DNA from 3 places in the Blautia sp. DFI.1.216 genome. Region 3 is predicted to be linked to each of the others. Evidence: riboswitches for the same ligand, from Rfam matches in the RefSeq annotation. Region 3 holds a riboswitch; each other region holds the start of a gene.
The links. A riboswitch is a leader RNA that binds a small molecule or an ion and turns the genes downstream of it on or off. The one in region 3 is predicted to bind cyclic di-GMP.
Positions count from the first base shown of each region.

Region 1: it holds a riboswitch for cyclic di-GMP, as region 3 does, so the genes downstream of both, LJE11_RS14360 (substrate-binding periplasmic protein) here and LJE11_RS15345 (sensor domain-containing diguanylate cyclase) in region 3, are expected to answer to the same signal.
Region 2: it holds a riboswitch for cyclic di-GMP, as region 3 does, so the genes downstream of both, LJE11_RS14580 (ABC transporter substrate-binding protein) here and LJE11_RS15345 (sensor domain-containing diguanylate cyclase) in region 3, are expected to answer to the same signal.

Region 1 covers NZ_JAJDML010000042.1:17,212-25,640, reverse strand. Annotated here, with positions in the region: gene LJE11_RS14365 (ATP-binding protein) at 1-2,035, opposite strand, end outside; gene LJE11_RS14360 (substrate-binding periplasmic protein) at 2,019-2,834, opposite strand; cyclic di-GMP riboswitch class I at 3,014-3,107, opposite strand; gene LJE11_RS14355 (MATE family efflux transporter) at 3,270-4,613, opposite strand; gene LJE11_RS14350 (Lrp/AsnC family transcriptional regulator) at 4,832-5,290, shown strand; gene LJE11_RS14345 (helix-turn-helix domain-containing protein) at 5,434-5,745, shown strand; gene LJE11_RS14340 (NAD-dependent protein deacetylase) at 5,846-6,823, opposite strand; gene LJE11_RS14335 (NAD-dependent protein deacetylase, SIR2 family) at 6,872-7,771, opposite strand; gene LJE11_RS14330 (Rrf2 family transcriptional regulator) at 7,922-8,359, shown strand.
Region 2 covers NZ_JAJDML010000044.1:6,675-15,103, forward strand. Annotated here, with positions in the region: gene LJE11_RS14575 (DUF3786 domain-containing protein) at 55-675, shown strand; cyclic di-GMP riboswitch class I at 1,051-1,126, shown strand; gene LJE11_RS14580 (ABC transporter substrate-binding protein) at 1,344-3,122, shown strand; gene LJE11_RS14585 (ATP-binding protein) at 3,136-5,406, shown strand; gene LJE11_RS14590 (RNA polymerase sigma factor) at 5,779-6,360, shown strand; gene LJE11_RS14595 (hypothetical protein) at 6,363-7,139, shown strand; gene LJE11_RS14600 (ABC transporter ATP-binding protein) at 7,141-8,052, shown strand; gene LJE11_RS14605 (ABC transporter permease) at 8,033-8,429, shown strand, end outside.
Region 3 covers NZ_JAJDML010000049.1:10,176-18,604, reverse strand. Annotated here, with positions in the region: gene mgtE (magnesium transporter) at 1-1,234, shown strand, start outside; cyclic di-GMP riboswitch class I at 1,720-1,795, shown strand; gene LJE11_RS15345 (sensor domain-containing diguanylate cyclase) at 1,900-3,618, shown strand; gene LJE11_RS15340 (LysR family transcriptional regulator) at 3,654-4,562, shown strand; gene nikB (nickel ABC transporter permease) at 5,077-6,021, shown strand; gene nikC (nickel transporter permease) at 6,018-6,884, shown strand; gene LJE11_RS15325 (ABC transporter substrate-binding protein) at 6,919-8,429, shown strand, end outside.

The sequences.
Region 1 (8,429 bases), on a different contig from region 3:
TGATCGGTATCACTTTTGCATCCTCTCTGTCCAGAGAGCGGATCATCTTTGCTGCTTCATATCCATTCATGACAGGCATCATAATATCCATAAGAATAGCATCAAATTCTCCAGGTCTGTTTTTTCTGAATATGTCAACAGCCTTCTGTCCATTCCATGCTTTTGTCACCACAGCGCCTTCATTCTGAAGCACAAATTCTGCAATCTCCATATTCAGCTCATTATCCTCTGTCAGAAGAACATGGAGTCCATGGATAGAAGTTTCCGTTTTTTCTTCAGCTTCAGTCCTGTCCTTCATATCTGTGTCAATCCGGAATGGAATCCGGATCACAAATGTAGTCCCTGTGCCTTCTTTACTTTCAAAGGAAATGGTTCCGCTCATTTTTTCCACCAGTTTTTTTGTGATTGGCATTCCCAGCCCTGTTCCGGCGAATTTTGTGCGGCTTCCTGCATGTTCCTGTGCAAATGGTTCAAAAATGCGTTTCTGGAATGCCTCTGTCATTCCAATTCCGGTGTCTCTGCAGACAAATTCCAATGTGGTCATTGCTGTCTGTTTCGATGGGATTTCCCGACAGCTGATATAGACATATCCGTTTTCTTTGTTATATTTCACCGCATTAGACAAAATATTCATTAGAATCCGTTTCACATGCACCGGACTTCCAATAAGATTCCAGTGTGTAACTTCTTTCTCTTCCCAAATGATCCGGATATTCTGCTCTGTAGCCATATGTTCGATCACACCCAGTATTTCCTCAGAAATACTGTTCAGATTAAATGGGATTTCTTCCAGAACCACTTCATCTGACTCCAGCTTGCTCATGTCCAGAACCTCGTTTATCAGTTCCAGCAACAGATGAGATGCCTCTTTGATCTTTGCCCTGCATTCCGTCTGTTTCTCCATATTGTCTGCATAATAGTCTGCCACATTGATCATGCCGCAGATTCCATTGATCGGTGTCCGGATATCATGGCTCATTCGCTGCAGAAACTCGGTTTTTGCCTCATTGGCTGCTTCTGCTTTTTTTGCTGTTCTCAGAAGTTCTGCTTTATATTTTTCATCTTTTTCCTGTTCCTGTTTCCGGTGTGCCAGATCCGCTCTGTAACCCCAGAAGCAGAATATACCGAATATGAGTAAATAAAGAAAAACGACAGCTGTTACACTTAGCGGCAGGTTACGGAATACTTCCGTATCCGGAAGATAGGCATAAATATAATAATCCCGCTGCTTCAGCATGATTCCATAACATCTGGTTCCTTCATTTTTTAAATGAAAAATATGCTGACTGTCTGTATGCTCTTTCATTGCCTGGACAACCTGATTGCCGGCAGTATCCTGTCCCAGCAGGCTTTCATCGTTGCTGGCAACGATGGTTCCCTTATCTGCAACAATAATCGTTCCATCTTTCTGAGTGCTATAGCCATTTAAAAGGTTCTGTATTGTCAGGGTATAATTTCTGACAAATTCCGGAGATGTGTAATAATAAATTGCAACCATACCTGGTGCATCTTTTCTGGCACAGGCTGCAATGTCGATACGTGATCCGTCTTCTCGGTCAATCCGTTCCGAATAAGATCTTTCTTCATATCCGGTAAAATCCATGATAATGTCTTTTTGCAGATAATCTGTGATCTCATTGGTCAGAGCCTCATCCATGCTGTATTTGCAGACTGTCTTTCCCTCTGCATCCAGCACAAGGATACCATCCACCCAGAGGGTCTGCAGATTTTCTTTCAGAAACTCCTGGCTTAACCGGCAGCCGTTTTCTGTTTCCATGTCGATATTCGTACTCATCTGTCTGGCACTTTCAATGGCGCGGAGGAGACTTTTAGATTCCGAAGCTTCATTATAATGGGTGTAGGTGGAACACTGCACTTTGACATAGTTTACAGTTTTCACCATCCTGTTCTCTGCTTCCTTTTTCTCTGCCTGAAAAAAGTAATACAGGGAAGCTGCAGTCACACAGATTCCAAGCAGAATGCCGAATATCCAGAATCGCTTTACTTTTATTCTTCTCCTAATATCCAAGATTATCCACCTCCAGATACTTCTGGGGATCATCCAGATATTTTTTAATGATTTTCAGGGATGTGCCATCCTGACGCATTTCTTCCAGCGTCTGATCCATCTGCTCACAAATTCCTCTGTCATCCTCTTTTGCAAAAGCAACACCTATCCCGACCACCATCAGCGGATCTTCCAGGATACGGAAGCTTGCATCATAATCCTTCATGTACTGGACAATGGATTCCTCATGTGCAGCAACTGCATCTACATATCCTTTTCCCAGAAAGGTATAGATTAGTTCCCTGTGCCCAAGACTGATCAGATTGCCCAGTTTGGGGATCCTTTCATCTGTCCGGTTCAGAAAGATGCCTTCCGGTTTGGTTGTGGACTGGACGGCAAGGTTCTTTCCCTCCAGATCACTTAGTTTATAGATATCACTGCTCTCATTTACAGCAACTACCTGGCGGCTTGCTATGTAGGGTCCTGCCCAGCGGTAATCGTCAAGGCGTCCTTCCATGGAAAAACAGCCCATAATACAGTCGATCTCTCCGCTTTCTACCAGTTCTTTTTTCTTCTCCCAGTTGATCTGGACAACATCCACCTGATACCCCATTCTTCTGAAAGCTTCTGTAGCCAGTTCCACATCAATTCCTGTGGGGATTCCATCTTCATTCAGATAATTGTATGGCGGATAACTGTCACTGCCCAGGGTGATAACGGGCTTTTCTCTTTCTTTTTTAGTAACATCTGCATTTTTGCACCCTGCCAGGGCAGTTGCTAAAATTCCCACAAGCAGAATGCCTGCAATCACTCTTTTTCCTTTCATCTTTTCTCCATTCCTGCTGTTCTTCTCTATTTTCCATCAAATTTAACCGAATCAGGTAAGTCCCCTGCGGAGGTTGCGAATATCCGCTTGAAGACAAAAAAAAGTTCCTTGTAAAAAATTTTACAGGAACTTTTTCCATAATGCCCATTTAACATTTACCTTTTTTTATTACTGAGGCATGATGCAACCGGCTGGCATGGCCAGATTTCAATCTGACTTTAGCTCCTTCTGGCTTTGCGCCCCGGCTTTTCAACCGGTTTGCCAATAAATGCCATAAAAAATTATTTTTATTATAGCACTCATACTATATCATGTCTATAAGAAAATATGTTACTGTTCACAGCAACACGCTTCGCAGGATATTGCCAGTGAACAGTAACGAAAATATACCTCTTAACATACAAATCCAGCTTCCCATCAAAACTTAAGAGAAATTTACCGGAATGAAACTCCTTCATCAACCGGCCATGATTTTCTAAGTGCCCCATAGGAGATCAGAAAATTCGCAAGCCATCCGGCCGGTACAGCAAGCCAGACAAATGCAATTCCATAACGCGGTGCAAAAATCAAGGCAACTGACAGCCGAATGGCAAGGTTTACCATATTGGCAATGAGAAACGGCCGCATAATTCCAAGTCCACGAAGAACTCCATCTGTTGCCATCTTAATACCCATAAAAATAAAGAAATATCCCAGCCATTTCATATAATCCCCGGACACCTGATATGCCAGAGCGGTTCCATCTTTTCCAAGGAATAAGGAAGAAATTGGGGTGTGCAGTGTTTCAATGACTATGAAAGCAAGGACTGCGAAACACAGATCTAACACCAGTGCAGCGTGATATCCTTTTTTAATACGTTCAATTTTCTTTGCTCCAAGATTCTGGGAAACATAGGGCGAAACCGCATTTCCAATGGATACAAATATCAGTGAAAAAACATTCTCTACTCTCATGGTTGCCGCATAACCTGCCAGCGCCTGTGTACCGAAGGGATTTACAACCGCCTGTACGATCATCATACCAATTGACACTGTGGATTGCTGAAGAACCGATGGTACTGCAATACGAAGCATGGAATGTAACTCCTGCCTGTCAAACCAGTTAAAGCGGCTTTTATATCGACGCATCCGGTTAAAGAAAATCAAAAGCGAAAACACTGCGGAAATCCCCTGCGCAATGAGAGTTGCAAGGGCGGCACCGAACACACCCAGCCCTAAACCTGCCACCATCCAAAGATCCATAACAATATTCAAAACAGAAGAAAATATCAAAAGGCCCAGCGGAATCTTCGATTCACCGATGGAATTGAACATCGTTGAAAGGATATTGTACATAAACAGAAAGGGAAATCCCACAAAATAAACACGCAGATACAGTACCGCTTCATCCAGTATGTCAGCAGGTGTTTGTAATAAACTCATCATAAAATGAGAAAAAACAAAGCCAAAAACCCCCAGAAGTATACTCAGAATCAGAAAACTGATCAACGATGTTGACACAATTGTTTTCATTTTGCTATAATTCTGAGCTCCAAAATAGCGGCTCACAAGTACACCTGCTCCTACACCGGCTCCCAAAGCCACACAGATGAAAACATTGGTCAAAGCGGCACAGGCTCCAACTGCCGCAAGTGCAGAGGATCCCACAAACTGACCTACGATAATGGAATCAGCCATATTATATACTTGTTGAAAGAAGCTGCCCAGAATCATAGGCATTGCAAAAACAGTCAGTGCTTTAAGAGGGGCATCTGTGATTAAATATTCATCTTTTGACATTCTCATTTTCCTCCATCAATTCCTGCTTTTTATCCGAAATCACGATTGTATTTTCAAAATGTAAGTTTAAGATTTCGTTACGCAACAATTATATGTAGTTACAGCAAATAAGTCAAGCTGCTGTTTACTTTTAGTAATATAAATGATATGATATTTGATATTGAAAAAAGCTGCTATCAGATGGATATTATTTTATATTATTTTACAGGAGGGAACTTATGTACCTGGACGGTTTAGATGAGCTGGATCAGAAGATTATCCGGCTGCTTATAGAAAACGCACGTATCTCTTACTCTGATATCGGTGAAGAAACCGGTATTTCCAGAGTGGCAGTAAAAGCCCGTATCCAGGCTTTGGAGAAAAGAGGCGTAATCGAAGAATATACAACAATTATTAATCCGCAAAAAATCAGTGGGGCTGTATCATGCTATTTTGAAATTGAAACAAAACCGGAGTACCTGGCGCAGGTGACAGATATATTGTACAAAAATGATACAGTCTCACAGATTTACCGTGTCACAGGAAGAGACAGGCTTCATGTACATGCCGTTGCTTCATCAGGTGATGAAATGGAGTACTTCCTGCACAATGTCATTGATACACTGCCTGGCATTATCAGCTGCAGTTGCAATATGATCTTATCACGCATTAAAGATATTAAAGGATTACGGCTATAAAAGTCAGAAGCTGCAACCAACCTTGATCCATACAGTCATATCACCTTGCCAAAGTGAATTAAATATAACGCTCCCAGCCACTTTTTGACTTCAACAGTTTGCTCTTCCTGAAACGCCTCGCAGCTTTTCAAAATAACAATAAAATGCCCATTTTTCGTACACGGGAACATATCCTAAAACGCCACTATACTATTGAAGAGTTGTCAAAGCAGTATCTGATGAACACCACTACTTTGAAATCCGTTTTCAAAGCAGTCTATGGAATGCCCATCGCTTCTTACATGAAAGAATACCGTATGAAGTTGGCATCGAATATGCTGTTGCAGGAAGATAAATCTATTTCGGGAATTGCCGCCGCTGTGGGATATAAAAACCAAAGTAAATTTACATCGGCTTTCCGAGATATATTTCAGATATTACCTACTGCATATCAGAAACTGTATCGTAATCAATAATTTTAATACAAAACTGCACCCACAATATCCCTGAGTGCAGTTTTGTATCAATCAATATTCTAATGTTTCTCCATCAAGTGGAATATCAAGAACAAGCATCCTATACAAATGCACTTTCCTCTTTTGCTTTCCGCAAATCTTTTAACACTGTTCCTATATCTCCCAAAATAGCAATTCCCTTATCTTCAATGAATTCCGGCAAAAACTGATATTCTGAATTTACGGAAATATAATATGCATCTTTCAAACTGTTTGTCAGTTCCCAAAACGGTTCCTGTATAAACATCGGTGTCATGCGCCCTACTCCAAGTTCTATCAAGAGAATTTTTCTATCTTTGTTCTTTTGAATGTATTTTGAGATTTTCTCATATTCTTCTTCGTATTTTTTCCCTTGCAGAAAATTCCCATATCCTCTTACCCACGGAAACATTTCCGCACCACAATGAGGGCAGCGAGGAATCAGTTCATCCGGCACCATTGTCCCCTCTCCCATAGCCGCAATCATATCTGCCACAGGTTGTACGGCATCCCATGTTTCATCCTGACAGCACTGGGAACACTGGAAGAAACGATGATCTCCCTGAATCTCACTGACCTTTTCTTCCGGATAAATCTTTACAAACTGTGTATCCTGATTAGTCGTTAAGATATGAAAGTCCTTTCCCTGCAAGATTCTATCCAAATCCAGATATGGATCTCTGATAGGGGCATTTTGTGTAGCATTTAAAAAGGTTGCCACATATCCCCAGTGTTCATTTCTTGTAGAAAACCGATGCATCATGCCGCTAAAAGCACCTTTGAATCCATACTTATCTGCAAATTTTCCAAAATGCTCACGAAAAGAAGGGGTATCACTATAATAAAAGTCACCACCTCCAGCCGCTGATAAACCGGATGCTCCGCCTACTATGATACACTCTGCCTCCTGCACTCTGCGAACAAATTCCTGAATCTGTTCCTCATAAGAAAGTGGTTTTTGTTTGCTCAACACTGCAGCAGTACCGCCGGATGCATAGGTACTATAGTGTCTGGAATAGTTCATTTGTGTTTTCATTACCAAATTTTCATAACAGCTCATTTTTTTCATTCTCCTATCTCACAACTGTAATATCTTTAACCACCTTACTTAGTCTATCCTTCCCTTTCTGATTTCCTTTAACGCTACCGTAAGATTACCATCCACACCGATGGATTTTTCTTTGATTTCCTCTGGAATGTAAATTTCGCCCTTATTAAATGTGATATATCTTGCCTGTGGTTCTACTGCTGCAAGCTGCATCAAAGGAGCTTTAATCATCTGATTTCTCCAACCAATGCCAAATTCCAGAATTACCAGCTTCTTTCCATGTAAATTCTGAATAAATTCTTGATAACGGGCAGCCTTTTCTTTCCAATTTTTCGTTTCTGTAAACGAGGACATCTCACCCCAATTTACTTCCATATCTCCACCGCATTTTGGACATTTCGGCAGTAACTCTTTGGGTACTCTTCCGTTTACTTCCTCTTCTGTCATGGCGAGAACTGCTTTTTGATTAGGATAGACCTCATCATGACATCTGTTCTTGCACCGCATCTGGGTTAATTTCCCTTCCATTTCAAAAACACGGTCTGCCTCAAAACCTGCCGGCACAAAATGATCCTCCGCATTGGAAGTTACTACGAAATATTCTTTATCTTTTACTAGTGCATAGATGTTTTTCATAATCTCACTCGGCTCATCCTGCATAGCTTTTGCCTTAACAAGTCTGCTTACAAACGCCCACTTTTCTTCTACCTTCATTGGCACTGAAAATCCGTGTAAAACACAACGCAGTCCGTATTTTTCTCTGAAATCTCCCATATTTTCCTGAAACCATGCGTCATCAGCAAAAATATTATATCCCTCTGCGATAGACAAACCATTACTGGCTCCAATCAAAATACCATCTGCTTCTTTGATGATTTGACTTATCTCTTGATATACATTCATCTTCATCACATTTCCTTTCCCGCCAGAAAACTGACTTGTTCCTCCTTTTGCATACACCACTTTATCTCCCTTTTCATATCAGATTCCACACTTTTTATTTTGCTTGACTTTTATTCTTTCACTTGTTAAAATTAAATTTACATCAAACATTAAAATCATATTATCATGTAAGTTTAAAAATTGCAAGAAGAAAATTCGAGGTGACAAATGAAATATTCCACAAAGCTTAGTGACACCATTCATATTCTTATATTTATTGCTCTTGGAGATGAAGAACAACTCTCCAGCACAAAAATTGCAGAAAGTATCAAGACAAACCCGGCTTATGTCAGACAGCTTATGGCAACCCTGAAAAATGCAGGCATTGTTGTCAACACACAAGGTCATGCGAATGCCGCTCTTGCAAAACCGGCAGATAAAATCAATATGTATGACATCTACCGAGCGGTAGAGGGCGATAAGCCGCTGCTTCACCTGGACACAGATACCAATCCGGATTGTGGAATCGGTATCAACATTCAATTCGCTATTGGGGACTTCTATCATGAAATTCAAAATATGGTAGATGAAAAAATGAAATCCATTACATTGCAGGATATTATTGATCGGTATTATTTTAAAATCAGGAAAGTTAAAAGTCTTTAACTAATCAAGAGTAGCAAGCACTGCCTGTGTCATGACACAGGCGAAATCCCCCACACTTTCCTATCGTCTG
Region 2 (8,429 bases), on a different contig from region 3:
GAGAGTAGTGTGCCGGGCGGATTCGGTTAAATAAGAAATGGAATAAAGTATATTATGGATAATTATGAAAAACAGGTATATACGGGAAGAAAGTTGTTTCTAAAGTATGATCAGGATAAGCTGATAGAGAAATATGGATTGAAACATGATGAAGAATATCTGTATTTGAAATATATCGGAACAGAATATCGGATCGATCGCGGAAATGGTGCCATTGAATATGTTGCGGATGATGAATGGACGGATTGCAGAGAATATACAATTGTTATGACAATTTATGATTTTCTCTGTTGCTCCGGACAGGAAGTACTGCCGCCTTTGACCGGGCAGTGGCAGCCTGTGAGCAGGTTTGTAACTGCCGGAAGCAGTCCGTCAACAGCCCCCTTTGTGGAAAAGTATGCAAAAGCATTTTCAGGAAAAGTGGAAGAGGTAAAGCAGGCCTGCACCTGTCTGGGGGGAAAGCAGACGGAGCGTTTGGCAGGGGCGGATCTGACATTTGAAATGCCTGTTCTTCCGGGTTTTTCTGTGTTGCTTCAGTTCTGGGATGGGGATGAAGAATTCCTGCCAAAGATTTTACTGTTGTGGGATAAGGTATCGTTATCATATCTTCATTTTGAGACAACCTATTATCTTCAGGGAGATCTTCTGAAGACTATACTGCAGACCATCGGCTGAATACATTGCAGCCGGTCATTTGGAGGGCGGTACGCAGTATCTGAAAGCTGAACACAAAAGAGGGAAAGAACCGGATGAACTTGTCACTGCGAGAATTGAAGTGGGGGATCAGATGGAGCTGTTGTTTTAAGAATATGGAATAATCAATCTATAGCAATCCTCGTAAATAATGCATTTAAGAGGATTGCTATAAGTACAAATGAGCAGAAAACAGTAATGTCAATGTTGCGTGGAATTCGGAAGTAGGAGAACAGTTCGAATATATAATCGGCTGTTCTTTTTTTAGCGTTAAAGCGGCGAGGTTTTTCTTGTGTACAGTGGAATGTAGGAGTATAATGAAATCAATATTTTGCATAAATTTACAATCTGTAATAGAACGACGATCGGCAAAGCAGATGAAAGTCTGTGACGCAAAGCTACAGGGCCTGTAAAATGGCAGCCAGTTGCATGAAATGATGTGCGCTGTCTGTGAGACGGTGTTTTTTTATGTTATAGGAAATTACTCCGTAATGTTCCTATAACATAAAAAAGACCTCCGGGCAGGATCGCACTGCGACGGAGGGGAATTATGTCGCTGAAGCGACCCTTCGCAGGCGAAGAATCCTGCAAGCAGGGATGTTATTTCATAAACGGAACCATAATGATTTTATCGGAGAAGAGAGAAAAATATGAAAATCAAAAAAGTACAAAGTGCATGTCTTATTTTGGCATGTATAGCGGCAACAGGACTTATAGGGTGTGGGAAAACAGATGAAACACCAAAGAAGCACGAAGCAATTACTTTTATGGCTCCTTATCTGGAAGTGGACAATTTTATAGAAGAAGTGCATAAAACATATCCAGAGATTGAGCTTGAAGTAGTCCCGTACAGCGGAGCAAATACAACAACCTGTCTGCAGAATATGTTAGAGGCAGATGATCTTCCGGACATCTGCACACAGACTTTTTATAAGCCAGATGTGGTGGATGTCAGTGATAAGATGATTGATCTCTCAGGATACGATTTTACAGATAATTATGTGGAATCACGTCTGAAAGATGTATCCGATGAGGGTGCACTTTATATGCTTCCATCTTTGTACAACTGTTATGGAATCACCTATAATAAAACACTGCTTGAGAAGCATGGCTGGAAGCTGCCAACATCTTTTACAGAGCTTGAAGAACTTGCAGACAAGGCAAAAGAAGCAGGAGTTACGTTATGTATGGCACAGATTCAGTATCCTGGTTCAGCCTTCCAGTATATATGTAATATTGCGGATGCGGGATTCCTTGGTACTATGTCTGGAAAGCAGTGGCAGAAAGATTACCTGTCAGGAAAGGCAAATGTCAGTGACACGGAAGGCATGATGGACAGCATGGAATATATCCAGAAATGGAAAAATCTCGGTATGCTTGACTGCAGCAACAGTGATCCGGTAGATGATAGTAAAACAAGAGAAGCTTTTATAAAGGGAAATTCACTGTTTCTATTGGGACCACAGAATGGCATTATGGAATCAGAAGATACAACGGACAAATTTGGTCTGATGCCATACCTGTCTGAAGATGGAAGCAAGAATGTATTTATTTTAAATGTAAACCGTTTTTATGGATTGAATAAAAAGCTGGAGAATGATCCTGAGAAACTTGAAGATGCATTAAAAGTCATGAAGGTGCTGTCTACGGTAGAAGGAACCAGTGCCCTGTATCCGGACAGTACATTAAAAGCAGGACTGCTTCCTTTCAAAGATGCAAAGGCGGATGACACCTTCTATGCAGATATTTCGGATTTTATCAATGCAGGGAATACGACACCGTTTATTTATTCCGGATGGGAAAATACGATTGTAAATACCGGAACCAAAATGCTGGAATTCATGCAGGATAAGGCATCAATAAAGGATGTGGCAGATCAGCTGGATGAGGATCAGGACAGCGTGGTAAATAATCAGCCGGAAGTGATCACAACAGCTACAGAGGAAATTTCACAGGAAAGCTGTGCAAAGCTGGTGGGCAGATGCTTTGCCGAGGCAACCGGAAGTGACGTTGCTCTTATATCCCTTGGAACATGGATCAGTGGAAATGGTACGAACCAGAACAATGATGGTGTGAGCGGAAAACTGTATGCAAAGAATATTACAGACTATGATGTATGTATCATTCTTCCGACTGGCTGGTCACAGACGATTAAAACAATCAGGCTGACAGGAAAACAGATTCAGGCATTGTATGAAGAAGGTTATGATGCAGTTGGTACAGGCAAGAATTATCCATATATGTTGGTAAATCCTGAAGATATGGAACTGGAGGATGGAAAGACTTATCAGGTTGCAATTTCCGGAATCAGTGAAAAACTGGCATCAGAAACGGAAGTGACAGACAGTGGTGTTGTGGGTATGGATGCGGCAAAGGAGTTTTTTGGGCAATTTGAAACTTTAAGTGAAGCAGACGCTGAATGGAAATAAGCGGAGGAGAAGGATGCAGAAGGCAAAGAGTTACCGGAACTTAATATTGGGTTGTTGTATGACTGGTATAGCGATGTTTCTTGCATTCTTTTTCCTGTATCATACTTATATCCAGGATATTATCTATGAGGAACGATTAAACCAGATGGAAGAGGTTACCCGTCAAATGTTTCAAAATCTGGAGGATGTGATCGATTCCCATTGGAATCGGGTAACGGAAGAATGTAATTATCTGAGAGATGCAAACGTACAGACTACAGATGAACTCTGCAGACACATGAAAAAGAAATATGAATTATCAGCATATGCAGAGCAGAAGATTACGTTGATGGCAGTGGATTCAGAAGGCGGATATTATACAGAATCCGGAAACAAGGGACTTTTCCGGGAACTGGATTATTTTGAAGAAAGTCCTGAAAAGATCAGTTTTGTTTTTGATTCTATGACGGATAACCAGTCAAAGATGGTATTTCTGAATCGTTTGCCGGAGCCCATACATCTTCAAAATGGAGAAAAGAAAACTTCAATTCTCTATTTTGGAATTGCCCAGGACATGGAACAGCTAAATCCATATTTTAACTGCGAAGCTTATAACGGAAACAACAGTGTGTATGTACTGGATGATAATGGATCTAAACTGTTCAACAGCAATCAGGTGGAACTGATCAAGGGCCATAATGTATTTTCTGTTTTACAGAATATGAAGTATCTTCACAATTCTTCCTTTGAGAAAACAAAGGCGGAACTGGAGAAAAAAGACTGCAGTTATTCTAATGCAGTTCTGGATGGAACAGAATATTTTTACGGATTAAAAAGAATGGAAAATGCCGAATGGACACTTATCTTTCTGGTTCCGGCGGAGTATGTTGCTACGAATACATTAAAACTTGTCAATTTTGTTATGGTATTTATCGTTATCTTTACGGTTATCGTAGCTGCCTGTGTTATGATGGGGATTTCCTTTGTTATGTACAGAAATCAGCAGGAAGCAATCCGTTTGGAGCGGGAAAATAATGCCAAGCTGGAAACAGTGAATACAAAGCTGCGGCAGGCAAAACAGGCGGCAGAGGATGCTTTTCAGGTGGCACAGGAGGCGAACAGATCCAAGAGCAGTTTTCTTGCCAATATGTCTCACGATATACGTACTCCTATGAATGCGATCATTGGTATTACGTCCTTAATCAGACATGATGCCGGTGATAAAGGCAAGGTAATAGAGTATGCGGATAAAATTGATACTTCCTCACAGCATCTGTTAGGAATCATTAATGAGGTTCTGGATATGAGTAAGATTGAAGCAGGAAAAACTGTCTTCAAGTATTCTGATTTTTCTATTCCGGATTTTATACAGGAGATTGACACTATATTTCGTTCTCAGATATCTGAAAAGAAGCAGACTCTTACAATTACAAAAGAAAACATCAGGCATGAGTGGGTGAACGGGGATCAGGTTCATCTGATGCAGATTTTTAGTAATCTGCTGTCTAATGCAATAAAATATACACAGGAAGGTGGAGAAATTCAGCTTCTGGCAGAGGAATGTGAATCAAATTCATCTGTTTATGCAAAGTATCGCTTTTTAGTCTGCGATAATGGTATGGGAATGTCGGCAGATTTCAAGAACACGATTTTTGATGCCTTTACCCGTGCAGAAAATTCCCTGACAAATAAGATACAGGGAACCGGTCTTGGAATGGCAATCACCAAAAATCTGGTTGATTTGATGGGCGGAACCATTGATGTAGAAAGTGAACCGGGACAGGGCAGCTGTTTTGAGGTTTTTATGGATCTGAAAATCGCAGAAGAAAGATCTGTTTCTCCGGATTCACAGGCAGAAACAGAAGAGCAGGATGGCAATATCCTGAAAGGAATGAGATTTCTGTGTGCAGAGGACAATGAGCTGAATGCGGAGATTCTGACGGAACTGTTAAAGATTGAGGGCGCGGAGTGTACGATTTGTGAAAATGGTCAAAGGGTTCTGGAGACATTTGAACAGTCTGTTCCTGGTGACTATGATATGATCCTGATGGATATACAGATGCCTGTCATGAACGGCTATGAGGCAACGAAGGCAATCCGCAGAAGCTCCCATGAGCTGGCAAAGACAATTCCGATTATTGCCATGACTGCCAATGCATTCTCAGAGGATATTCAGCATTCTCTGACAGCTGGTATGAATGCCCATATTTCAAAACCGGTTGATATGAAGACGCTGGAAAAGACAATAAGAAGCATAAAATCCGGCGGCGGGGGGGGTACCGAAACGCAGGTCATTGCTCAGTAACCATTAAATAATAAACCCGTACTTGCTGTTTTGGATCAGGTGCTTGGAACATCATATGAGTTACATGAGTGAGGAAAAGTGGATCGTAGCTTAAAATACGAATCGTCAGTTTTGGGGAGATAAGAAATTTATCTCCCTGTTTTTCTAATGTATGCTCGGAATCTTTTTGTATTCGATTATGCACATCTATAACTTCTATACCCATATCGGGTAATTTATCAGAAACATGTAATTATGCAATATAAAGCAGAAGAACTCTTTCAATGCAGTTTTTCCATGAGAAATTTTATAAACGTAATAAGTTTTGTGAACTTTTTTACATCATTTATGGTTATATAATATGTAAGACGTTTTACAACAGGAGAATATATAATGAGTGACAGAAAGCTGCTGAAGAAAGTACGGGACGGAGATAAAGAGGCATTATCTGACATTATAAAACAATATTATGCGGACATTTTCCGTTTCTGTCTTTACATGATACAGAACGAAGAAGATTCCTATGATATTACGCAGGAAACTTTCCTGAAGTTTATGAAATATGGGACATCTTATCAAAGAAACAATCTGAAAGGATATCTTCTTACCATTGCCAGAAACCTCTGCTTTGATTATCAGCAGAGAAAAAAAGAGGCAGGAAAAAATCTCCGCAGTTATGAAGCTGAGAATGAAAACGGAATTCTTAAAATAAGTGAAAACACGAAAAATATTCAGCAATATCCAGATATTTGCGGAACAGATAAAATGAAAGAAATGGAAGATTATCTTTATCTGAAAGGACTACTGAACAGACTTTCCCAGGAGGTAAGGGAGGTAATCATTTTGCGTGCATATGAGGAATTGAAATTTAAAGATATTGCAAAGATGATGAATTGTAGTCTCTCTACTGCAAAGTCGAGATATCGTATTGGAATTCAGCAGATGAAAAATATGATAAAGGAAGGAGATCAATGAGAATGCAGGATAAAGATATCAGACGGCTTTTTCAAAAAGCGGAAATACAGGTTTGTCCGGAACAGAAGCGGATATTAAAAATGTATGAATATCTTCAAAATGAGATCGACAAAAATGAAAATAAAAAGCAGAGAAAAAGAACAGAGATTTCATTGAGGGATATTTTGTGGCAGCAATTCAGACTTATAGATAAAACATATGTAATTGTGTATATTATGGCAGTTTTTGCAGGTTTTGCGCTGATGGTATTTTTGCAGTATGCAGGAACAGGGAAAAATGATGCGATAATGGTAAGTATGATAATTTCTGGTTGTTTGAGCACGCTTTCTGTCTGGGGGATTAACAAGTTATATTTTGGAAAAATGGCAGAGTTGGGAGCAACCTGTTATTTTGATACCAGAATGTGTGCGGCAGCAGGGCTGATGGTTATCGGAAGCATTAATTTTACAGTTATTATGTTATTGGCATTATATTCAGGAAATACATGGGAAGTATCAAATTTGCAGACAGTGATATATATTTTGACAGCATATCTCGTATCAGGTTCATTAGATTTCGGGATTTTACTTTTTAAAACAGGAGAAAAAGCATCAGTGGCAATGGCAGCAGGAATTCTTATCTGTTCAGGTGTTTGTATAGTGGTATCAAACATTTCTGGCGCATTATTTTCTGCTTCAATCAGTATATGGGCAGGTGTGTGTGCAGTGGCAGGAGGATTAACATTTGTGCAGGTAAAAAGATTGTTCTCGGCAGGAGAAATGGTGTTTGAGGAGGCATAATATGCATGAATTAAAGTTATACGAGGTTCAGAAAAAATATAAAGACAAAACAGCGGTGAAACAGGTAAGTTATACATTTAAACATGGAGTTTATGGTCTGCTCGGAGAAAACGGGGCGGGAAAAACAACTCTGATGCGTCTGATCTGTGGAGTTTTGCAGCCAACCACAGGAAATATTTATTATGATGGAATGGAAATTGCTCAGATGGGAGCAGAGTACCGCAGGCTTCTGGGGTATCTGCCACAGGAACTGGGTTATTATGACAATTTTACAGCAGAAAGATTCTTGAGATACATAGCTGCATTGAAAGCTATGTCAGCGGAGTGTTCCGAGCAGAGGATTCAGGAACTGCTGGAACTGGTAGAACTTCAGAAGGATAAAAAGAAAAAGCTTAGAACTTTTTCAGGGGGAATGCTTCGGAGAGTAGGAATAGCCCAGGCGTTGCTCAATAATCCGGAAATTCTGGTTCTGGATGAACCGACTGCAGGATTGGATCCGAAAGAAAGGGTAAAATTTAGAAATATTATCAGTTCATTGGGAAAAGAAAAAACAGTATTACTTTCGACACATATTGTATCCGATATTGAATACATCGCTGATCAGATTTTAATTATGAAGGATGGTGAACTGATCTGTAGTGGAACAGAACAGGGGATTACTGCAAGTGTAAAGGGATATGTCTGGAAATGTAATGTTTCGACTGATGTGGCACAAAAACTTTGTAACCAGTATATGGTAAGTAACCTGAGAAACGGCAGTGAGGAAAACCAGGCAGAACTGAGGATTATTTCAGAAAAATGCCCATTTCCCGCTGCTGAACTTGCAGAGGAAACACTGGAGGATGCATATCTTTATCAAACACAGGATATTAACAGAATAAGGAGCAGAAGAGATGAGAATACAGTTGTATAAGATGGAACTTTATAAAATTTTTCACAGGAAGATTTTCTGGATAGGAATATTAGCAATCTTGGGATTGATGTTTGTGTATTTCTGGTTTGCGGAAGTGGGAGATGAGAGATGTGTAATAGATGGTCGGAGCTATTCAGGATATGAAGCAGTACAGATGAATAAAAAAATTACAGAAGAGTATGCGGGTACTGTCACAGATGAAAAAATCAATCAGATTGTAGATAAATATGGACTTCCTTCGGAATTAAATGAAAATATGTCTGGCTGGAAGAACGGTAATTATCTGAATGATTTTGTAACAAGATTTTTTACAAATGGAAGCTGGGAGAATGGAGTAAAACCTACAGAGCGATATAGGCTTAAGGACACTGATTTAT
Region 3 (8,429 bases):
TATCCTGGATATAGATATGCTTTCTGATATTTTTGAATATACAGATGAGGAGAATGCAGCAGAGTATCTGAATGAAATGGATGTGAAAAAAGCAGCAGCCATTTTATCCAGAATGGAGACAGATGCTCTTGCAGATGTATTAAATAAAGTTGAAAAAACAAAGAAAAAAATACTGATCGATCTGCTTGAACCTGAGGTTCGACGTGATGTGGAGATGATCGCATCCTTTGATGAGGATGAGATCGGAAGCCGCATGACAACAAATTATATTGTGATCACAGATAAACTGACAGTTAAGCAGGCAATGAGCAGTCTGATCGAACAGGCTGCAAAAAATGACAATATCTCCACTATTTTTGTAGTGACAGAGCAGCAGAAATTTTATGGGGCCATTAATCTGAAAGAACTGATCATTGCCAGACGGGATGATCTGCTTGAGAATCTGGTGGTGACTTCCTATCCATATGTATATGCGGAAGAAAATATTGATGAATGTATCGAAGAACTGAAAGATTATTCTGAGGATTCTATTCCGGTTCTTGACAACGATAATCAGCTTCTGGGTGTCATCACATCTGCCAGTATCATTGACCTGGTTGATGATGAGATGGGTGATGACTATGCGAAGCTGGCCGGTCTGACAGCAGAAGAGGATTTAAAGGAGCCACTGAAAGAAAGTATGAAGAAACGTCTGCCCTGGCTGATTATTCTTCTGGGACTTGGTATGGTAGTTTCCTCAGTGGTAGGAATTTTTGAGAAGGTGGTGACTGCACTTCCGATTATTATGTGCTTCCAGTCTTTGATCCTTGATATGGCAGGTAATGTGGGTACCCAGTCTCTGGCTGTGACGATTCGTGTGCTGATGGATGAATCTCTGACAGGTAAGCAGAAACTGGAACTTGTGTGGAAGGAAATGAGAATTGGTCTGTGTAATGGCGGACTTCTTGGAATTCTGTCTTTTGCGCTGATTGGATTGTATATTTATCTGTTTAAAGGAAAAACACTTTTGTTTTCCTATGCAGTATCCGGATGTATCGGTGTGGCACTGTTGTTGGCTATGTTGATCTCCAGTGCAGTAGGCACCTGTATTCCATTGTTCTTTAAGAAGATCAATATTGACCCGGCAGTAGCATCAGGTCCGCTGATCACAACAGTGAATGACCTTGTTGCAGTAATTACCTATTATGGCCTGAGCTGGCTGTTCTTATTAAAAATGCTGAATCTTGCAGGCTGAATTTCAGATAATAAAAACAGGTCCTGTATCTTTGATTATAAGATATTGGATCTGTTTTTGTATGGAGTTATTATAGTTGGTCGTTATCCCGTAAAATACGGACCTGTCTTAATATTTCAGAGGATTAATTATGACAAATGTAATGTATGTCGTTTGCAATCTGGAATAAATTTTGTGAAATAAGGAAAATAGCAGTTGACATTATTCAGGGGATATGCAAATAATATATTGCAATTAGTGTTTAACTGACCTGACGATTGAAAGAGGCAAGTCGTTATTTGGATTTACAAAGCATATAAATGTTACTGAGAACGGAGTAAACAGTAACAAATAAACAGCGGTGCAGGAAATATTAATGGTAAACAGTAATAAGAAATGAAAAATATAATATATATAATGTGTCTGTGAATAAACCAGTGTGCCGACAAGTTGATTCTTCGAGAAATCAACTTGTTGGCACACCAGGTAACTGTATAATTCCACAGATACAGTATCAGCAAAACAGTCGAAAGGCTGCGGCGCAAAGCTAAAGGGCCTGTAAAATGGCAGCCAGTTGCATTTATACAGAGAGTAATGTCTTGTTGTATTGTAGCGGGCATTATTCTCTTTTATTTTAAAGAAAGGTTGAGAATATCATGTCAGAGCATAGGTGTATGCTTAACAAAATGAATAAGATTGAAATATATGTCGCAAATGAAGATACGGATATTAATCCTTCAGTTCAGGAAGCTATTGAATATGTACTGAAACAGAATGATCCGGTGGGAACAGTCGCCGGTTATTATGATGAGAAGCTGACAATCTGGAGTGTAAGTAACTATTTTCTGCAGCTTTTGGGGTGGGATGACCTTGATGAATTTATGAAAGCATCAGACGGCTCTATGCTCAGTGTGGTCTGTAATGAGCAAAAGCATATATTTTCACCGGAAGGACTTCATGATTTACAGGGTTCTCACACCTTGTATCTTACAGACAGTAAAGGTTTATCAATATCGGTAAGGATTGTGAAGGCAGATGCCAGGGATAATAAAGGACGGCCAATCTGGGTATTATCTGTCAGATCTGATCACTTTGCCCGGAATCAGGAAGCAAGGGAAGCTGCTTTTCACCGGGCTTTTACAGATATGAATCTGTGTGAATATTATGTGGATCTTCAGGAAAATACATTTGAATCTATGAAAGTAAAGGGCTCGCTTCAGGAAATTTTCAACAAAAGCCGGACATGGGATGAACTGATACAGATGTTTCTTAATAATTATGTCTGTCCTGAGAGTAAAGAGGCGGTTGCGCAGATTTACAACCGGGAATATATTATGAAGGAACTCAGAAAAATTACCGGGGAACTCAGTCAGGAATGCAAAGCAGTGTTTGACGGAGAGCTGCGTATTATCCGGAATGTAGTGATGGAGGGAGATACAGATGAGAACGGAGAGGTCAGACACGCCATGATTTTTCTTCGTGATGTGACGGATTCGAAAAATACGGAAAAAGAATGCAGAGCGATGTTAAAGCAGAACATCGCCATGGACCAGCTTATTCAGGGAGTAACCAGGATTGTAGAGCGTTTTGCAGTTTGTGATCTGGACAGCGGGATATACGAATATTATGAGATGAACAATGAGTCTTATTATAATCCTACAGGTGATTACAGGGAGCTTCTTCAGCGTATGTCCGGAGAGTATGTGGTACTTACGGAAAAGATAAATATACAGATGGATGATCTGCTTTCACCGGAACATCTGAGAAAAGTTATTATGTCTGAGGATGATCTGTATACCTTTGAATATTCTACTCTTGACAGATCTTCTTATAAAGTAATGTCAGTGATACCTGTGGAATGGAAAGGCAGTATACTGTCCAAAGTAATGCTGATCGCTCAGGATATCGGGCAGAAGCATGAACTTGAGAAGCTGGCAAATACGGATGCACTGACAGGACTTTATAATGAGCGTTATCTTTCCGAAAGATTAAAAAGAAATGGAAAGCTGCATAAAAAATTTGCCATGTTCTATCTGGATCTGGACAGGTTTAAGCCTGTTAATGACACTTATGGACATGACATGGGGGACAGATTGCTGAAGGCGGTTTCCCGGAGATTGTGTAAATGTATCAGGAAGACAGACTATGCCTTCCGCATCGGTGGAGATGAGTTTTCCCTGATCATTGAGGAGGGCAATATTAATGATGAATTCTGTGAGATGATGGTCAGAAGAATAAAAAGTGTCATTGACCGGCCTTTTGATATAGAGGGTCGTCTGCTGAGCGTGGATACAAGCTGTGGCTATGCTATTTATCCGGAACACAGCCAGAAGATCGATGAAATCCGCATTATGGCAGATCACAGAATGTATGAAGATAAAACTCAAAATAGAAAAAAGGGTTAATGGCGGATAAAAACAGAAAGAGGGATAAAATCTTTATGGATTTAAAACAATTACAGTATTTCGTAGTATGTGCGCAGACTGGTTCATTCAGTGATGCTGCGAAAAATCTGTATTCTACACAGCCCAGTGTCAGCAAGGTGATCAAGGGACTGGAAGATACGCTGGGAATGCAGCTTTTTGAACGGCTGCCAAGAGGAATCAGACTGACAGTACAGGGGCATAAGATGTATGAATATGCGTCGAAAATTATAAATGAAGTAAATGTTCTGGAAAATATGGCTTCCAGCGGAATGACAAAATGGATAAGGATATCTCTAAATCCCAGTTCCTGGTTTGCCAATCAGTTTGTGGATTTTTATAATGAAACCTATGAAAAAAAGTACCATTTCCAGGTAACAACAGCAGGCGTACAAAGCGTAATGGAAAGAGTCCGGGATTATATGGATGACATTGGTTTTGTATATATCCTCAGTCAGCAGAAGGAAAATTTCCTGTATGAACTGTCAAAAAACAAAATGTATTTTGAACCCATCTATGAAACAGATGTAATGCTGTATCCGGGAGGGCTGACAGAGCTTTACAATTCCGGCAAAGAGAGGGTAGAACTGGAAGATCTGAAGGACGTCCGTTTTATACAGAATTATCAGGATGAATTTTTTGACATCGGTGCTGTAAAAGAGGATGCATTCCAATGGAAGGATATTGATATTTCCGTGCTGACCAACAGTGATTATATTATGGAAAAAATGCTGAAGAACAGTAAGGTGGCAAATATAAGCGGAAGTTACCTGTCAGAAAACAAAGAAGGAACTACACCGGGAATCCCTCTGGATATTGGAGACAGTAAAGTGATTTTTGGTTTTATACTCCACAAAGGAGAAGAAATGGATGAGAGTGTGGCAGAGCTTGTGGAGTTTTTAAAGAGCAGACTGCCGAAGCATTAATTGCCGAAGCATTAATAAAAATTGCAGTTGACTTTTTAACTTATTTTGCATATACTAATAGTAGCTAAGAAATGAAGTGAAATTTCCATGAAGCGAAACGAAAGCCCTCAGAGTTGCCGCTCTGAGGGCTTTCTTGCTCGTTACGGAGAGCTGTTCCGTTTAGACTGTTGCTGTCTAATGTCCGCTGTCCAGCCATTTGCATATGTAGTAGCTAACTACGCCTGCTATGACAGAGACAAGAAATGAAGTAAAAATTGCTTCCATGAAACTCACCTCCTTCCTGCTGGAGGTTCGACAGCTCTTGTAGTATAACATAGTTTAGAACAAAATGGGATGGTTGTTTTAAATTATTGCTGATATAAAAAAAACCTATTCCAAAAATGACGGTAGATATTCAAATTAAGAATAGCTTATAACCCCCAGGGTGGGTTGTGGGCTATTTTTGCTTTTGTTAAACTGAACGGTGGCAAATTAGGAGTACAATTTTCAAAAATTATAAAATGGAGATAATCAAATGAGAAAATATGCATTCAGACGACTGCTTCAGCTGATTCCCATTTTATTTGCGATTACTTTTCTCTCTTATGGCATGATGCGGATTGCGGGAAGTGATGTAGTAACACAAAAAATGGAAAATACAGGACAGATCCTGTCAGAAGATAAGTTAAATGCAGCCAGAGAACAGCTGGGACTGGACAAACCATTTCTGACCCAGTATTTTGTGTGGCTTGGGAAATTGCTTCATGGAGATATGGGAAACAGCTATGTATCCAGTCTTCCGGTTTTTGATACGTTCATATCGAAGCTTCCGGCAACGCTGCTTCTTACAGTGACATCTATTTTGCTGACTATCATCATATCAATCCCTCTGGGGATTCTGTCAGCAGTAAAACAGAATACGATCACGGATTATCTGATCCGTTTATGCAGCTTTATAGGAAACAGTCTTCCTAATTTTTTTGTATCATTGCTGTTAATGTATTTTCTTGCGATCCGGTTGCGGATTTTTCCGGTTATATCCAAAGATGTAAGTTTAAAGAGTGTGGCAATGCCGGCGATCACTCTGGCAATTGCCATGTCAGCCAAGTATCTCCGCCAGGTCCGTGCAACTGTGCTGGATGAATTAAGCAAAGACTATGTGGCAGGAGCGAAAGCAAGAGGAGTAAAGTTTTCTGTCACTCTTTGGAAAAGTATTATGAAGGCTTCGCTGGTAACCATCATTACCTTGCTGATGCTGTCAGTGGGAAATCTGCTGGGAGGAACTGCAATCGTAGAATCAATCTTTATGTGGGATGGAGTTGGAAAGATGGCAGTAGATGCCATCTCCATGCGTGATTATCCTATTATTCAGGCCTATGTTATGTGGATGGCGATCATCTATGTTGTAGTAAATCTGCTTACAGATCTGTCATACCGGTTCCTGGATCCGAGAATCCGTCTGGGAGGTGTGAAACAATGAGTGAAAAGCAGAATAAAAATGTGACAGTGCGTGTACAGAAGATTAAGAAAAACCATATAAAACAAAAGCTGATCTTTTTTCTTATTCTTGCAATAGGGCTTGTAATACTTGCAATTTTTTCAGAGCATCTCTGTCCATATGACCCTTATGCACAGGATCTGGCAAGTGCACTTCAGCCCCCCAGTCTTCAGCATCCTATGGGAACAGATACATATGGGAGAGATATGCTGTCCAGAGTGATAAGTGGTGCAAGAGCCAGTATTTTCTCTACCTTTATCCTGGTTGCTGTGATCGCTGTGCTGGGAACAGCTGTGGGTGTATGCTGCGGATATTTTGGCGGAGCTGCAGATGCTGTTATGATGAGGATTTCAGATGTATGTCTTGCTTTCCCTGGGCTTGTATTTGCCATGGCGATCGCGGCTATTCTTGGGGGAGGCATTCAGAATGCTGTTATATCACTGGCAGTAGTAAGCTGGCCGAAATATTCACGTATTGCCAGAGGGCAGACTCTGGCATTAAAAGAGGAACCCTATATTCATGCTGCCATACTTGCAGGTGACAGCTCAGGTCAGATTATGCTCAGGCATATTCTTCCAAATATGCTGGGACCTGTTCTGGTAACAGCCATGCTTGATATCGGTACCATGATGATGGAACTTGCAGGTCTGTCATTTCTTGGACTGGGAGCACAGATTCCCATGGCTGAGTGGGGAAGTATGATGAGCAGCGGACGAAGTATGATCCAGACATATCCATGGTTAGTATTATCACCTGGAATTGCAATTTTTATATCTGTGGCAATTTTCAATCTGTTAGGTGATACAGTCCGTGACTATCTGGATCCGAAGAACAGCCGTTCATGATAAGTAATATGAAAACAAACGAGGAGGAAAGAAAATGAGAGCAAAGAAATTTCTGGCAATGGCAATTGCCCTGGGACTGGCGGTAGGAGCGACAGCTATGCCAACACTGGCAGCAGACAAAAAGACATTTGTATTTGGTGATACCACCTTTAATGCGGAAAATGAAGAGGCAGATATTAATCCACAAAATACATATGCAGGATGGGCGTGTATCCGTTATGGAGTAGGGGAAACTCTTTTCCGTTATTCCGATACCATGGAGATAGAGCCATGGATCGCAAAAGAGTATGAAAATATTGACGAGCTGACCTGGAAGATCACACTGAATGACGGAGTTGTGTTCTCCAATGGACGTGCCTGTGACGGAGAGGCAGTAAAGGAAAGCCTGGAGGCTCTGGTTGCCAATCATGAGCGTGCAGCAGGAGATCTCTGCATTGATACTATCGAGGCTGACGGAAATACTGTTACCATAAAGACTACAGAACCGAAGCCTGCACTGATCAATTATCTCAGTGATCCTTATGGATGCATTATTGATATGCAGGCAGGTGTCAGTGATGATGGGATCGTGATTGGTACAGGTCCTTATGTGGCAACTGAACTGGTGACAGATGATCATGTTAATCTTGTAAAGAATGAAAACTACTGGAATGGAGATGTAAATGTGGATGAGATCACTGTCCGCACAATTTCTGACGGTGATACACTGGCAATGGCTCTTCAGGCAGGGGAGATCAATGCTGCCTATGGTATGGCATATGCAAGCTATCCCTTATTTGAAAATGATGATTTTACATTTACCAGTACAGCTACAAGCCGTGCATTCTATGCATGGATGAACTTTGAAAGTCCTGTAACATCTGACCCTGCAGTGCGCAAAGCAATTGCCATGGGTATTGATAAGGACAGCTTTGTGTCTGTGCTTCTGAATGGATATGGATATCCTGCAGTCGGTGCTTTCCCGGATACTTTCTCTTTTGGCGGACAGAATCTGACAACAGAGAGCTATGATCCTGATGGGGCAAAGAAGGTTCTGGAGGAAGCTGGATGGGTGGATTCCGATGGTGACGGTATCCGTGAAAAAGACGGACAGAAACTGGAAATCCGCTGGCTTACTTATCCAAGCCGTCAGGAGCTTCCGCTTCTTGCAGAGTCTGCACAGGCGATCTTAAAAGAAATCGGTATGGATGTTCAGGTGAATTGTACCTCTGATAATAATACTATCCGTAAAGATCCTACATTATGGGATGTATATGCAAGTGCCATGGTAACTGCACCTACAGGAGATCCGGAGTATTTCTTCACTTCCTGTACACTGGATGAATCTGCAAGCAATAACGGACATTATCACAGTGATAAACTGGAAGATCTGGAAAAACAGATGAAGCAAGAATTTGATGCAGATAAGCGTTCAGATCTGGCAATCCAGATGCAGCAGACAATCCTGGATGATAATGCCTATGTATTCTGTTCTCACCTGAGAATGAGTATGATCATGCAGTCTAATGTAACAGGACTGACTGCACATCCATGTGATTATTATGA